DNA from 4 places in the Streptomyces sp. NPDC031111 genome. Region 1 is predicted to be linked to each of the others. Evidence: riboswitches for the same ligand, from Rfam matches in the RefSeq annotation. Region 1 holds a riboswitch; each other region holds the start of a gene.
The links. A riboswitch is a leader RNA that binds a small molecule or an ion and turns the genes downstream of it on or off. The one in region 1 is predicted to bind cyclic di-AMP.
Positions count from the first base shown of each region.

Region 2: linked by a shared signal. The riboswitch ahead of ACZ470_RS29040 (M23 family metallopeptidase) and the one ahead of ACZ470_RS39845 (M23 family metallopeptidase) in region 1 are both predicted to bind cyclic di-AMP.
Region 3: linked by a shared signal. The riboswitch ahead of ACZ470_RS04585 (transglycosylase SLT domain-containing protein) and the one ahead of ACZ470_RS39845 (M23 family metallopeptidase) in region 1 are both predicted to bind cyclic di-AMP.
Region 4: linked by a shared signal. The riboswitch ahead of ACZ470_RS10195 (M23 family metallopeptidase) and the one ahead of ACZ470_RS39845 (M23 family metallopeptidase) in region 1 are both predicted to bind cyclic di-AMP.

Region 1 covers NZ_JBVIGS010000045.1:2,264-5,616, reverse strand. The annotation lists gene ACZ470_RS39850 (PrsW family intramembrane metalloprotease) at 1-197, shown strand, start outside; gene ACZ470_RS39845 (M23 family metallopeptidase) at 302-1,318, opposite strand; cyclic di-AMP (ydaO/yuaA leader) riboswitch at 1,331-1,488, opposite strand; tRNA gene ACZ470_RS39840 (tRNA-Met) at 1,784-1,857, opposite strand; gene ACZ470_RS39835 (dihydrofolate reductase family protein) at 1,921-3,054, opposite strand; gene ACZ470_RS39830 (response regulator transcription factor) at 3,133-3,353, opposite strand, start outside.
Region 2 covers NZ_JBVIGS010000016.1:103,783-107,135, reverse strand. The annotation lists gene ACZ470_RS29050 (M16 family metallopeptidase) at 1-31, shown strand, start outside; gene ACZ470_RS29045 (M16 family metallopeptidase) at 28-1,416, shown strand; cyclic di-AMP (ydaO/yuaA leader) riboswitch at 1,618-1,782, shown strand; gene ACZ470_RS29040 (M23 family metallopeptidase) at 1,795-2,568, shown strand; gene ACZ470_RS29035 (GntR family transcriptional regulator) at 2,750-3,353, shown strand, end outside.
Region 3 covers NZ_JBVIGS010000002.1:197,489-200,841, forward strand. The annotation lists gene ACZ470_RS04575 (GNAT family N-acetyltransferase) at 1-407, opposite strand, end outside; gene ACZ470_RS04580 (HAD family hydrolase) at 640-1,512, shown strand; gene ACZ470_RS04585 (transglycosylase SLT domain-containing protein) at 1,476-1,970, opposite strand; cyclic di-AMP (ydaO/yuaA leader) riboswitch at 1,974-2,144, opposite strand; gene ACZ470_RS04590 (polyprenyl synthetase family protein) at 2,717-3,353, shown strand, end outside.
Region 4 covers NZ_JBVIGS010000003.1:718,570-721,922, forward strand. The annotation lists gene ACZ470_RS10190 (alpha-galactosidase) at 1-1,108, shown strand, start outside; cyclic di-AMP (ydaO/yuaA leader) riboswitch at 1,402-1,565, shown strand; gene ACZ470_RS10195 (M23 family metallopeptidase) at 1,568-2,488, shown strand; gene ACZ470_RS10200 (SGNH/GDSL hydrolase family protein) at 2,694-3,353, shown strand, end outside.

The sequences.
Region 1 (3,353 bases):
CCCGGCCGGCCCTGGAACACGCGGCCCGTGTCATCGCGCCTCCGGTTCCGGTCACCGCGGCGCCGTGGGCGGTGTACGGGGGCCACGGGTACGCGGGCCACGGATACGGGGGCCACGGGTACGCGGGCCACGGATACGGGGGCCACGGGTACGGGCATCCGTACGGGGTGTACGACCCGAACACCCACCGGCCCTGACGGGTCCCGTCGCGCACCGTCCCCGAAAACACCTGACCGGCAGCCCTGACGTCGGGGGGTCGTCGTCGGGACTGCCGGAATTCAGGGAGTGGGAGCCGGGAGGCTCAGACGCTGAGGCCCTTGCCCTGCAGCCAGGCCAGCGGGTCGATGCCCGAGGCGGAGCCGTCGGGGTGGACCTCGAGGTGGAGGTGGGCCCCGGTGGAGTTGCCGGTGGAGCCGACGCGGCCGATCACATCGCCGGTGTTGACCTTCTGGCCGACGCTGACGCTGATGGAGGACTGGTGGGCGTACCAGATCTCGGTGCCGTCGTCGAGGGTGAGCACGGTCTTGTAGCCGTAGGAGCCGTCCCAGCCGGCGGAGGTGATCGTGCCGGTGTGGACCGCCTTGATCAGCGTGCCCGTGGGGGCGGCGAAGTCGAGGCCGGTGTGCTGGCCGGACGACCAGTAGGCGCCGGCCTGACCGAACGTCGAGCTGAGGGTGTACGAGGAGGTCGGCAGCGCGTACTGCTTGGCCAGCTCGGCGAGGCGCTCGGCCTCGGCCTTCTTCCTGGCCTCCTCCTCCGCCTTCTCCTTGGCGGCCTCGGCCTTGGCCTTGGCCTCCTTCTCCGCCTTGGCGGCGGCCTCGGCGGCCGCCTTCTCGGCGGCGGCGACGGCCTCCGCCTCGGCCTTGGCCTCGGCCTGGACCTGCTGCTGCTCGACCTGGGCCATGATCCGGGCGCGCAGCGCCTCGCCGGCGTCGGCGCCCTGCTCGGTGTCGGCGGTGGTCACGCCGATGTCGCTGAGCGGGGTGGCCGAGCCCTTGGGCGTTTCCTCGTCGGAGAGGAGGGAACCCACGTTCGGAAGGTCCGGCACGGAGATCGAGACCGGGGGCTTGCCGGTCTGCGCGGTGGCCATGCCGCCCGCGCCGACGGCCGCTATGACACCGACACCCAGGACGGTGGAGCTGCGGGCGAGTCCTCCGCCGCGCTGCTTGGAGACGCGGTGCCGGCCCCGTACGGGGCGGATGGAATCCGCGGTGGGGTTCCACTCCTCGAAGGGGCCCTCGTCGGTGCGGGTGCCGCCGTAGGCGAAGGTGTCGCTCGGCTTGAACGGGGCCTCGGGGGCAGGCGGGTTGGACGCCACGTGGGCGTACTCCTTTCCTTCCGTCTTCGCCTACCGGGTTAGCTGACGGGTTCGGAGCGGGAAGGTCTCCTACGCGCGTATACGAGCCGTGTTTCCACGGCGGTATCCACGCGATTCACCCCATGGTGGTGGTTCCCCGGTTCCCTTGCGGGATTCGGCGCGTGCGCACGGAGCCGACTTCTGTGACGGCTGGGACGACCGCGCTGCGTTATCGAACGTTAATAGACGCGAGGGCTGGATTCCAAGCCGTTCCTCTTGATCATTAACGATTTTCGCGTGGACGTAAGCGCCACGGGCGGTCAAAAACGGGCGAGTTGACCGCATCTCACGTGACGGATGATTCCTGACGGTGTGTCAGTTGTTATGCGCTGCGGGGTGGATCGCTCACGGTCAGTGAGGGTGGGGGTTCGGGTGGGAAAACACCGAGGGCCGGAATCCATTTCGGATTCCGGCCCTCGGCTTCAGTAGCGGGGACAGGATTTGAACCTGCGACCTCTGGGTTATGAGCCCAGCGAGCTACCGAGCTGCTCCACCCCGCGTCGGTAGGACCAGTGTACGCCATGCGCGGGACACGCCGCACACCCATTACCGGCGGGGCCTCCTCAGCCGCGGAGGAGGTGGCTGTTCGGCGCCTTGGCGCGGTCCTCGTGCTCGGGCAGGAGCACGACGCTGGCGCCCCCGGCCTCCAGCACGCCGCTGCCGTCGGCGCCGGGCACGAAGGTGTCCGGCTCGCGCCAGGCCGTGACCACCCGCCGTACCCCCGCGTCCAGGATCAGCCGGGCGCAGGGCGCCAGCCGGGACGCGCGGCGGGCGCAGGGCTCCAGGCTGGAGTAGACGGTGGCGGTGGCGAGCCGGGGGTCCGTGGGGTCGGTCCTGGCGAGCGCGGCCTCCTCCGCGTGCACCACGGGGTCCGCACCCTCCCGGGAGTGGCCGCGCGCCAGCTCCGTGCCGTCGGCGGCCACCACGACCGCGCCCACGCTGAACGCCGTCTCCGAGGGCGGGCACAGGGTGGCCAGCTCGCAGGCGAGGGCCAGCCAGTGGTGGTCGGCGGCGGAGGGCAGCGGGCCGGTGCCGGGCGCGGTGGGCTCGTAGCGCATCAGGACCACGTCGCCGACCGGGCGGGTCTCCACCAGCCGCAGCCTGCCGCCCTGGTAGGAGCCGGGACCGAAGAGGCGGGGCGCCTCCGGGTCGCCGACGAACAGCGGGGCCACGACCAGCTGGAGCTCGTCGGCGAGGCCCTGGGTGATCAGCTGGGTGTGGATCAGTCCGCCGCCCTCGACCATGAGCCGCCGCACACCGCGCACGGCGTGCAGATGCGCCAGGAGCCGTCGCCAGTCGAGTTCGGTGCCGAGCGGGACGACGTCGGCGGCGAGGCCGAGGGCGCGGGCCCGCTCGGCGCCCTTGTCGGTGGTGTAGAGGACCTTCTCACCGCCGGTGTGCCAGAACCGGGCCGCCGGGTCCAGCTCGCCGGAGCCGCTGACGGTGACCTTGAGCGGGTACTCGGCCCGGCCCCCGGCGAGACGGGCGGCGCGCCGCTCCGGCGAGTTGACCAGCAGCCGCGGATTGTCGGCGCGGATCGTGCCGGCGCCGACCAGGATGGCGTCCACGGACGCCCGCACCTCGTCGACCCGGTCGAAGTCGGCCGGGCCGGACAGCAGCAGCCGCTCGGGGCCGGTGTCGTCCAGGTAGCCGTCGAGGGAGACGGCGGCGGACAGCAGGACGTAGGGGTGGGGCATCGTTTCCTACTCCGGGTGGGGCGGGCGGGCCTGTGCGGGTCCAGTCTGACAACAGGAACGGCGGACCGGTGCCCCGGTTCAGGGCTCGATCAGCCCGACGCGGATGGCGTACCGGGTGAGTTCCAGGCGGTCCCGGAGGCCGAGCTTGGCCAGCAGGTTGGCGCGGTGCCGCTCGACCGTCTTGGGGCTGATCACCAGGAGCCCGGCGATCTGCTGCGAGGTGTGGCCCTCGGCGACGAGTTTGAGGATCTCCTCCTCGCGGTCGGTGATCGCCTTGGCCGGCGGGGTGCGGCCCTCCC
Region 2 (3,353 bases), on a different contig from region 1:
CACCGACGAGAACGAGGAGGCGGCGAAGTGACGCAGCTCGCCACGATGGACTTCCACCCGCAGCCGCAGGCCGGCGAGGCCAAGCCCTGGGCCTTCCCGGCCCCCGAGCGCGGCAGGCTCGACAACGGCCTGACCGTGCTGCGCTGCCACCGCCCCGGCCAGCAGGTCGTCGCCGTCGAGGTGCTCCTCGACGCACCCCTGGACGCCGAGCCGGCCGGGCTCGACGGCGTCGCGACGATCATGGCCCGTGCCTTCTCCGAGGGCACCGACAAGCACTCCGCCGAGGAGTTCGCCGCCGAGCTGGAGCGCTGCGGCGCCACCCTCGACGCGCACGCCGACCACCCCGGCGTCCGCCTCAGCCTGGAGGTCCCGGCCTCACGGCTCGCGAAGGGCCTCGGACTGGTCGCCGACGCCCTGAGGGCGCCCGCGTTCGCCGACAGTGAGGTCGAGCGGCTCGTCCGCAACCGCCTCGACGAGATCCCGCACGAGCTGGCCAACCCCTCCCGTCGTGCCGCCAAGGAGCTCTCCAAGGAACTGTTCCCGGCGAGTTCGCGCATGTCGCGCCCCCGCCAGGGCACCGAGGACACGGTCGCCGGCATCGACTCGGCCGCCGTACGCGCCTTCTACGAGAAGCACGTCCGCCCGGCGACGGCGACCGTGGTGGTCGTCGGCGACCTCACGGACATCGACCTGGACGCGCTGCTCGGCGACACGCTCGGCTCCTGGACCGGCTCCCCGGCCGAGCCCCGGCCCATTCCGCCGGTGGTCGCCGACGACACCGGCCGCGTCGTGATCGTCGACCGCCCCGGCGCCGTCCAGACGCAGCTGCTGCTGGGCCGCATCGGCCCCGACCGGCACGACCGGGTGTGGGCCGCGCAGGTGCTCGGCACGTACTGCCTCGGCGGCACCCTCACCTCCCGCCTGGACCGCGTGCTGCGCGAGGAGAAGGGCTACACCTACGGCGTACGGGCGTTCGGCCAGGTCCTCAGGTCCGCCCCGGACGGCACGGGCGCCGCGATGCTCGCCATCAGCGGCTCGGTCGACACCCCGAACACCGGTCCCGCTCTGGAGGACCTGTGGACGGTGCTGCGCACGCTCGCCGCGGAGGGGCTCACCGACGACGAGCGCGACGTCGCCGTGCAGAACCTCGTGGGGGTCGCGCCGCTCAAGTACGAGACCGCCGCGGCCGTCGCGAGCACCCTGGCCGACCAGGTCGAGCAGCACCTGCCCGACCACTACCAGGCCGACCTGTACCGGCAGTTGGCCGCGACCGGCACCGTGGAGGCGACCGCGGCCGTCGTGAACGCCTTCCCGGGGGACCGTCTGGTGACGGTACTCGTCGGTGACGCGGCGCAGATCAAGGCGCCCGTCGAGGCCCTCGGCATCGGTGAAGTCACCGTCGTGGCGGCCGAGTAGCGATCCGCCGGGACACACGCGCGTACGGGCCCTGGTGACACGAAAGTCACCAGGGCCCGCTTATGCCCGAATCGGGGCGGAAGTTGCCTGTCTGCCCTGTGGGATGCGCTACAAAACCCGGGATCCGTTTGGGGATTGGAAGACGGCCTGCTTAGCGTCGTCCGGGCTGTTCGTCGGGCAGTGCGCCGCATCCGCGGCACCGGACAGTCATCGCCGAGTCCCCGTACGGCGCGAGCCAGGGGAGCCGGGGACCCACCGCAGTCCCTGGGGTGAATCGGGCGCCCGCGCGTGTCGCGAGGGGGCCCGTAGGAGACCTTCCTGCTCCGAACCCGTCAGCTAACCCGGTAGGCGAGAGGGAAGGAAAGGACCAGCCTGTACATGGCGTTCACCCGCGCCACCGGGAAGCACCGTCGTCCCAGCCGGACGCAGCGCGGCACCGCCCGTGCGGCGGGCGTCGCGGCCCTCGCCTCCACCGGCGTCGTCGGCTCCCTCGCGGCCCCCGCGCTCGCCGCCGAACCCGCTGCCGCACGGACCGGCCTCACCCCCGTCGTCACCCTGGGCGACGCGGTCGCCGACCGGATCGACGCCCAGGCGGCCGCCCAGCACGAGGCCGCCCGCGAGGCCGCCGAGGCCGCCGCGCGGAAGGCCGCCGAGGAGGCCGCGCGCGAGAAGGCGGCCAAGGCCGCCGAGAAGGCCCGCGCGGAGAAGGAGCGCGCCGCGCGCGAGGCCGAGCGCGAGCGGCTCAACACCTTCGTCTCCCCGATCCCCGGCTCGTACGTCTCGACCGGCTACAAGACCGGCGGCGCCGTGTGGTCCTCCGGCAGCCACACCGGTGTCGACTTCCACGCCGCGAGCGGCACCCCGGTCCAGTCGGTCGGCATCGGCACCGTCGTCGAGGCCGGCTGGGGCGGCTCGTACGGCAACCAGGTCGTCATCAGGATGAACGACGGCACGTACACCCAGTACGGCCACCTGTCGTCCATCTCCGTCACGGTGGGCCAGCAGGTCACCGCCGGGCAGCGGATCGGCCTCTCCGGCGCGACCGGCAACGTCACGGGGGCGCACCTGCACTTCGAGGCCCGTACGAGCGCCGAGTACGGCTCCGACCTCGACCCCGTCGCCTACCTTCGCGGGCACGGCGTGAACCTCTGACGCCCTGCCTTCGGCGCGGCCCCGGCTCCCGAGCCGGGGCCTTCGGCGTTTTCAGGGGCCGCTTGTCCAAAAAAAGTGCATGGATTCCGGCCCGCCGTCGGAAATTCCCCCTCATTGCAATAGAGTCACGGAACACACGTCCATCGACGACGTTTCACGGGGATTAAGCCGGAGGTCGGTCATGCGTATTCCCGCGCACTCGGTGTGCACGGCGATCCGGGACGACATCGTCGCGGGTGTCTACGAGCGCGGCGGCCGGCTCACCGAGGAAGTCCTCGCCCGCCGTTACGGCGTCTCCCGCGTCCCCGTCCGGGAGGCGCTGCGCACGCTGGAGGCCGAGGGGTTCGTGGTGACCCGGCGGCACGCGGGCGCCTGCGTCGCGGAACCCACCGAGCAGGAGGCCGCCGACCTGCTGGAGATGCGCATGCTCCTGGAGCCGCTGGGTGCCTCCCGTGCGGCGCAGCGCCGCACCGAGGCCCATCTGAAGGTGCTGCGCGGCCTGGTCCGGCTCGGGCAGGAGCGCGCCCGCCAGGGCAACAGCGACGACCTGCGCTCCCTGAGCGGCTGGTTCCACGAGACGCTCGCCCAGGCCTCCGGCAGCCCGGCGCTGACGTCGACGCTGACCCAGCTGCGGCACAAGATCGCCTGGATGTACTCCAGTGAGGGGCCCGCCGACCCCGTCGAGTACTGGGCGGAGCACGGCGCGATCGTGGACGCGGTGGCGCGCGGCGACGGCGACCGCGCGCGGGCGGTCACGGCGCTGCACACCGAGCGCGCGAGCGCAG
Region 3 (3,353 bases), on a different contig from region 1:
TTCTCCACGTCGATGACATAGGTGGCGTGCTCCTCCGCCGCGTACGGCACCAGCAGCCCCTGGTCGGCCTCCAGGTTGTCGAAGACGAAGCTCGACACCGCGCAGCCGCGCAGCAGTTCACCGGTCTCCAGGGCGACACCGGGAGCCAGGACCGCGCCCTGGCAGTCCGACACCCCGAGCCCGATCGCCCGGCCCTGCCCCCACGCGCCCCGCTCGTACGGAAGGAAGCCCACCGGTTCCGTGCCCTCGTACAGCGACGCGACCCGGGCCCGCGCACGCACCCGGCCCACGGCGACGGTGAACTCCGGTTCCATGAAGGGGTTGCGCGGTGCGTCCGTCGCGGCGCGCAGTTCCCGCCAGCGCTCCCGTTCCCCCTCGCTGAGCTCCTCCGGCCTCAGCACGCGCATGCGTCCACTGCTCACCTGACCCCCCGATCAAGTCCCCCCTGGACTCTTGGAAGGTACCGCCCCGGAGCGGGGGGACGGTAGATAGCGGACCATGTTCTTGCCAAACGGTGAAAGAGTCCTGAACCGGTCCGTACCCGGCGATGACGGAAGCGGAAGCGCACGGAAAGCGAGCGGTTCCGTACACGGTGATGCACGGTGAATCGCGCCGTCGTGTTGTCCGTATTCTCTGATCATGGCCGCACCCACCGATTGTTCACTCATCGCCACCGACCTGGACGGGACGCTGCTGCGCGGCGACGACACCCTGTCCGACCGGTCCCTAGCCGCGCTCGCGCGGGTGGAGCGGGCAGGTGCCCGGCACCTCGTGGTGACGGGGCGACCGGCCCCCAGGGTGCGTCCGCTCCTGGACGACCTCGGCTGCACGGGGCTCGCGGTGTGCGGCCAGGGTGCGCAGGTGTACGACGCCGGCGCGGACCGGATGCTGTGGTCCGTCACGCTGGACCGGGAACTGGCGGAGACCGCGCTCGGCAAGATCGAGGCCGAGGTGGGGGAGGTGTACGCCGCGGTCGACCAGGACGGGGTCGACGGGCTGACGCTGATCGAGCCCGGCTATCTGATGCCGCATCCGACCCTGCCCGCCGTACGGGTGGAGCGGCGGGCCGAGCTGTGGGACATGCCGATCAGCAAAGTGCTGCTGCGCCACCCGGACCTGTCCGACGACGCGTTGGCGGCGGCGGCGCGGTCGGTGGTGGGCTCGCTGGCCACGGTCACCATGTCGGGTCCTGGCACCGTGGAGCTCCAGCCGTGCGGGGTGACCAAGGCGACGGGACTGGCGCTGGCCGCCGAGCACCTGGGGCTGAGCCCGGCGCGGACGATCGCCTTCGGCGACATGCCGAACGACATCCCCATGTTCGACTGGGCGGCCCACGGCGTCGCCATGGCCAACGCGCACCCCGAGCTGAAGGCGGTGGCAGACGAGGTCACCACGTCGAACGAGGACGACGGCGTGGCCGTCGTCCTCGAGCGACTGTTCGACAAGACGGCCGTGCTGGGCCGTCAGCGGGTGGCTCAGTACGCGCCGAAGACGTTGTCGATGGAGCCGTAGCGGTCGGCCGCGTAGTTGCAGGCCGCCGTGATGTTCGCGACCGGGTCGTACGGGTCGAAGGCGGTGCCGGGCACGTGGTAGGCCGCGAAGGTCGGGTCGATGACCTGGAGCAGGCCCTTCGACGGGGTGCCCGCGGCGGCGTTGGAGTCCCAGTTGTTGATGGCGAGCGGGTTGCCGGAGGACTCGCGCATGATGTTGCGGTGGATGCCCTCGTAGCTGCCCGGGATGCCGTGCTGCGCCATGACGTCCAGCGACTCGCGGATCCAGCCGTCGAGGTTGTCCGGGTAGGCGGTCGTGGCGGCGGCCGTGGTGGTCGTCGTGTCGGCCGTGGTGGCCGCGGAGGCGCCGGTGGCGCCGACCAGCGGCAGGGCGACCATGGCGACGCCGGTGCCGGCGACGGCGAGGGAGCGGACGAGGCGGCTGTTGCCGAAGCGGCGGTGCAGACCGGAAGTGGGCATGTCTGGGTTCCTCTCCTACGCCTGCGAGGTGAGCTGTCGGGTTCGGGCGGGAGAGTGCCCGGCCGTGCCCCTGCGGGCATGGCTTCACCCCTAGCCGTTCCGGCGCGTGGCCGGCCCGGCGGCTTACCTGGGTCCCCCGCTCCTGCCGTCATGAGTGATCGTCGGTGGTTGATGCGGGCGGCGGCAGGATTCGGCGTCCACCCGGCAGGCCGGGAACGTATGCGAGAGCACATGTCGGGAACAAGTGCGGCCGTCACGCATCACGCCGTTTGATCTTGAGTTGGGGTGTTTTGGGCGCTTGATCCTTTGCGAGTGCCAAGGGTCAACTCCACTCTGTGGAAGGGGGAAAGGGGAGTGAAGGCCCGTGGTGCGGGTACCGGGGTGCGCGTGACCCACTTCACTGGGGATCACTCGCGAGCGCATTTCTCGCCAAGGGGAATTCGCTTGGTATTTGCGGCAAATCGGACGTCGGGGCGGGCAGGATGGTTCGCGCGGCGAGGAGCGGTCCGGACGGCGGGCCGGAGGCCGGGCCGAGGAGTCGATCGCTACGTCCGTGAAAGTCAGGGAATGTCCGTTGTTATCAACCGATCAAAATCGCTCGCCTTTCGATCCCGTAGCGCCCTGCCCGTAACCCTGGGCGCTGGCGGTGATCGAAACGTGACCGGATACGCTGACTTGAGTGATGGCAGCGACCTATCGACAAACCGTGTAATCACCAGTGGACACCAGCAGACAGGAGACCCCTCGTGACCGTCGTCGGGCCGTTCGGGCTGAGCGTGCGGGACCAGGCTCTGGAAGCCGATGTCCAGGCCGGATTGACGGCTGTCGAGGAGGGGCTGCTCGAGGCCACCAAGAGTGAGGTGCCCTTCATCACAGGCGCCGCCCAGCACCTGGTGCGGGCCGGCGGCAAGCGGTTCCGTCCGCTGCTCGTGATGCTCGCCGCCCAGTTCGGCGACCCCTACGCGCCCGGTGTCGTGCCGTCGGCCGTGGTCGTGGAGCTGACCCACCTGGCCACGCTGTACCACGACGACGTGATGGACGAGGCCGAGGTGCGGCGCGGAGTCGCGAGCGCGAACGCCCGCTGGGGCAACTCCGTCGCGGTCCTCACCGGCGACTTCCTCTTCGCTCGGGCCTCGCACATCCTGGCCGACCTCGGACCGGAGGCCGTGCGGGTCCAGGCCGAGGCGTTCGAACGGCTGGTCACCGGTCAGATCCTGGAGACCGCGGGACCGCAGGACGGCCGCGACCCGGTCGACCACTACCTGGACGTGCTCGGCGGCAAGACCGGCTCGCTGGTCGCGGTCTCCTGCCGCTTCGGCGCGATGATGTCCGGCGCCGACGAGACGGTCGTGGACGTCCTCACCCAGTACGGCGAGCGGCTCG
Region 4 (3,353 bases), on a different contig from region 1:
CGACGACGGCTGGTTCGGCGCCCGTACGAGCGACCGCGCCGGGCTCGGCGACTGGACGCCCAACCCCGACCGCTTCCCCGGCGGCCTGAAGCCGCTCGCGGATCATGTGCACGGGCTCGGCATGCGGTTCGGCATCTGGGTCGAGCCGGAGATGGTCAACCCGGACAGCGACCTGTACCGGGCGCACCCGGACTGGGTGCAGTTCCAGCCGGGGCGGCGGCGCACGGAGTTCCGCAACCAGCTGGTCCTCAACCTCGCGCGCGAGGACGTCCGGGAGTACCTCTGGGAGCGGCTCGACGGGCTGCTCTCCGGCACCCCCGTCGACTATGTGAAATGGGACTTCAACCGCTGCTTCACCGACGCCGGCTGGCCGGACGACCCGTATCCGCAGCGGCTGTGGACCGACCATGTGCGCGGCCTGTACGCCCTGCTGGACCGGCTCCGGGCCGCCCATCCGGGCGTGGCCTTCGAGTCCTGCTCGGGCGGCGGCGGCCGGATCGACCTCGGTGTCCTCTCCCGTACCGACCAGGTGTGGACCTCGGACAACACCGACCCGCTCGACCGGCTCGCCATCCAGCACGGCTTCAGCCAGCTCCACCCGGCCCGGGTCATGGCCGCCTGGGTCACCGACAGTCCGAACGCGATGCTCAACGGGCGGGTCAGCCCGCTGCGTTTCCGGTTCGTCAGCGCCATGGCCGGGGTGCTCGGCATCGGCGGTGATCTCACCCGGTGGACGGGGGAGGAGCTCGCCGAGGCGCGGGAGTGGGTCGCGCTGTACAAGGAGATCCGGCCCCTCGTCCAGCGCGGTGACCTGTACCGGCTGCGCCCTCCGGAGGGCGGGCTGAGCGCGGTGCAGTACGTCCTCGGCGACCGGGCCGTCGTCCTGGCCTGCCTCCAGGCGCAGCACTTCGGAGAGCCCGTCCCGGCGCTCCGGCTGCGCGGCCTCGATCCGGACGCTTCGTACGAATGCCTCGAAACCGGCGAAACCCATCGAGGTGCCGTATTGCTGCACCACGGGCTGCGCACCGGTCTGCGGGGGGATCTGGATGCGGCGGTGTTCCGGCTGCGACGTCTGCGGCCGGGCGATTCAGGCGTTCTGTCCGATTAGGGAGTTTCGGCGGCTTCGCCATAACGTGCCCCGATAGAAAGGGAGATGGGAAAGGGGTGCGTGAGCATCGTCATATCCGTGACGATGTGTTGTCGCCATGCTCACGTAATTCTGGCGAATGACAAGGGAATTCACGGCGGAATCAGAATCCCGGTTGACGCTGGGTGACGTCATTTCCCCCTGTGGATCACGGAAAAACGGGTTCGCGGTGAACCTCGCGCTTGTCCCTTCGCGTCCGGGTCGCTTACGTTCGCCACCGATCCGGACGGACGCCTAATCCTGCCGCCGCCCGGAGCCTTCACACACTGACCCGTGCACGGCAGGAGCGGGGGACCCACAGGTACGACTGCCTGTTCCGGTTCCCGGAACGGCTTGGGGTTAAGCCGCGCGAAAACGCGGCCGGGCATCTCCAGTCCGAACCCGACAGCTCACCTCGTAGGCGCCGGAGAGGAATTCGTCATGCCCGCGAAGGGTAAGCACCGCCGTACCAAGGCCCAGCGTTTCACCCGCTCCATCGCCGTCGCCGGAACCGGTGGCGCCGCACTCGCCCTGCCGCTTCTCGGCGCCACCGGCGCGCACGCCGCCACGCCGCAGGCCGCCCCCGAAAAGGCAGTCCAGTCCCTTTCCGTGGCAGGCCAGAAGGCCACCGCCGAAAAGAGCGACGACGGCCGCACGTACATCGTGAAGGCCGGCGACTACCTCGCCAAGATCGCCGAGACGGAGCACGTCGACGGCGGCTGGAAGAAGCTCTACGCGGACAACCGCGAGGCCATCGGTGGCGACCCGTCGCTCATCCACCCCGGCCTGAAGCTCTCCGTCGACGGCAAGGCCGCCCCGAGCGCGCCGAAGAAGTCGTCCGCGCCGAAGGCCGCGGAGCCGAAGGCCGAGCAGCCCGCCGAGAAGCAGGCCGAGCAGCCCTCCTCGGACGCCTCCGCGCAGACCACCACCGCCGACCAGGCCGCGAGCACCTCCGGCTACTCCTCGCCGGTGCCCGGCGGCAGCCTCGGCACCGCCTACAAGGTGGCCGGCAGCATGTGGTCCAGCGGCTACCACACCGGCGTCGACTTCGCCGTCCCGACCGGTACTTCGCTGAAGGCCGTCGGCCCGGGCACCGTCGTCTCCGCCGGCTGGGCGGGCGCGTACGGCAACCAGGTCGTCATCCAGCTCGAGGACGGCCACTACGCCCAGTACGCCCACCTGTCCTCGCTGTCCGTCTCGGCCGGCCAGACGGTGACCGGCGGTCAGCAGGTCGGCCTCTCCGGCTCCACCGGCAACTCGACCGGCCCGCACCTGCACTTCGAGATCCGCACCACCCCGAACTACGGCTCGGACGTGGACCCGGTCGCGTACCTCTCCTCGAAGGGCGTCTCCATCGGCTGACCCCCGAGACAACCTGCCTGACACGCGCGCCGAAGGCCGGACCCCGATCCCCGGGTCCGGCCTCCGGCGTATTCCGGAGTTGGCCAACATTTTGAGGGTGTCTTATCTCACCGCACGTCAACCCTTCCTTACGGTCGCGTAGGTCACATTCCAAGGTGAATCATGGATCGCTGTGGCAGACGATTCGAAGAGTGACAGCAGAGCAGTGATCGGGTCGTACGTGGCGCTGGGGGACAGCTTCACCGAGGGCGTCGGCGACCCCGGACCCGACGGGGCGTTCGTCGGCTGGGCCGACCGGTTCGCCGTCCTTCTCGCCGACCGCAGGCCCGAAGGCGACTTCCAGTACACGAATCTCGCGGTGCGCGGAAAGCTGCTGGACCAGATCGTGGCGGACCAGCTGCCCCGGGCCGTCGAACTCGCCCCCGACCTGGTGTCGTTCTGCGCGGGCGGCAACGACATCATCCGTCCCGGCACCGACCCGGACGAAGTGGCCGAACGCTTCGAGCGGGCGGTCGCCGCGCTCACCGCCGTGTCCGGCACGGTCATGGTGACCACGGGGTTCGACACCCGCGGCGTCCCCCTGCTGAAGCATCTGCGCGGCAAGATCGCGACATACAACGGACATGTGCGGGCCATCGCCGACCGCTACGGCTGCCCCGTGCTCGACCTGTGGTCCCTCAGGAGCGTCCAGGACCGCAGGGCCTGGGACGCCGACCGGCTGCACCTCTCCCCCGAGGGGCACACACGCGTCGCGCTCCGCGCGGGACAGATCCTCGGCATGGAGATTCCCGCCGACCCGGAACAGCCCTGGCCGCCCCTGCCGCCCCGCGGCACCCTCGAGGTCCGCCGGGACGACGTCCACTGG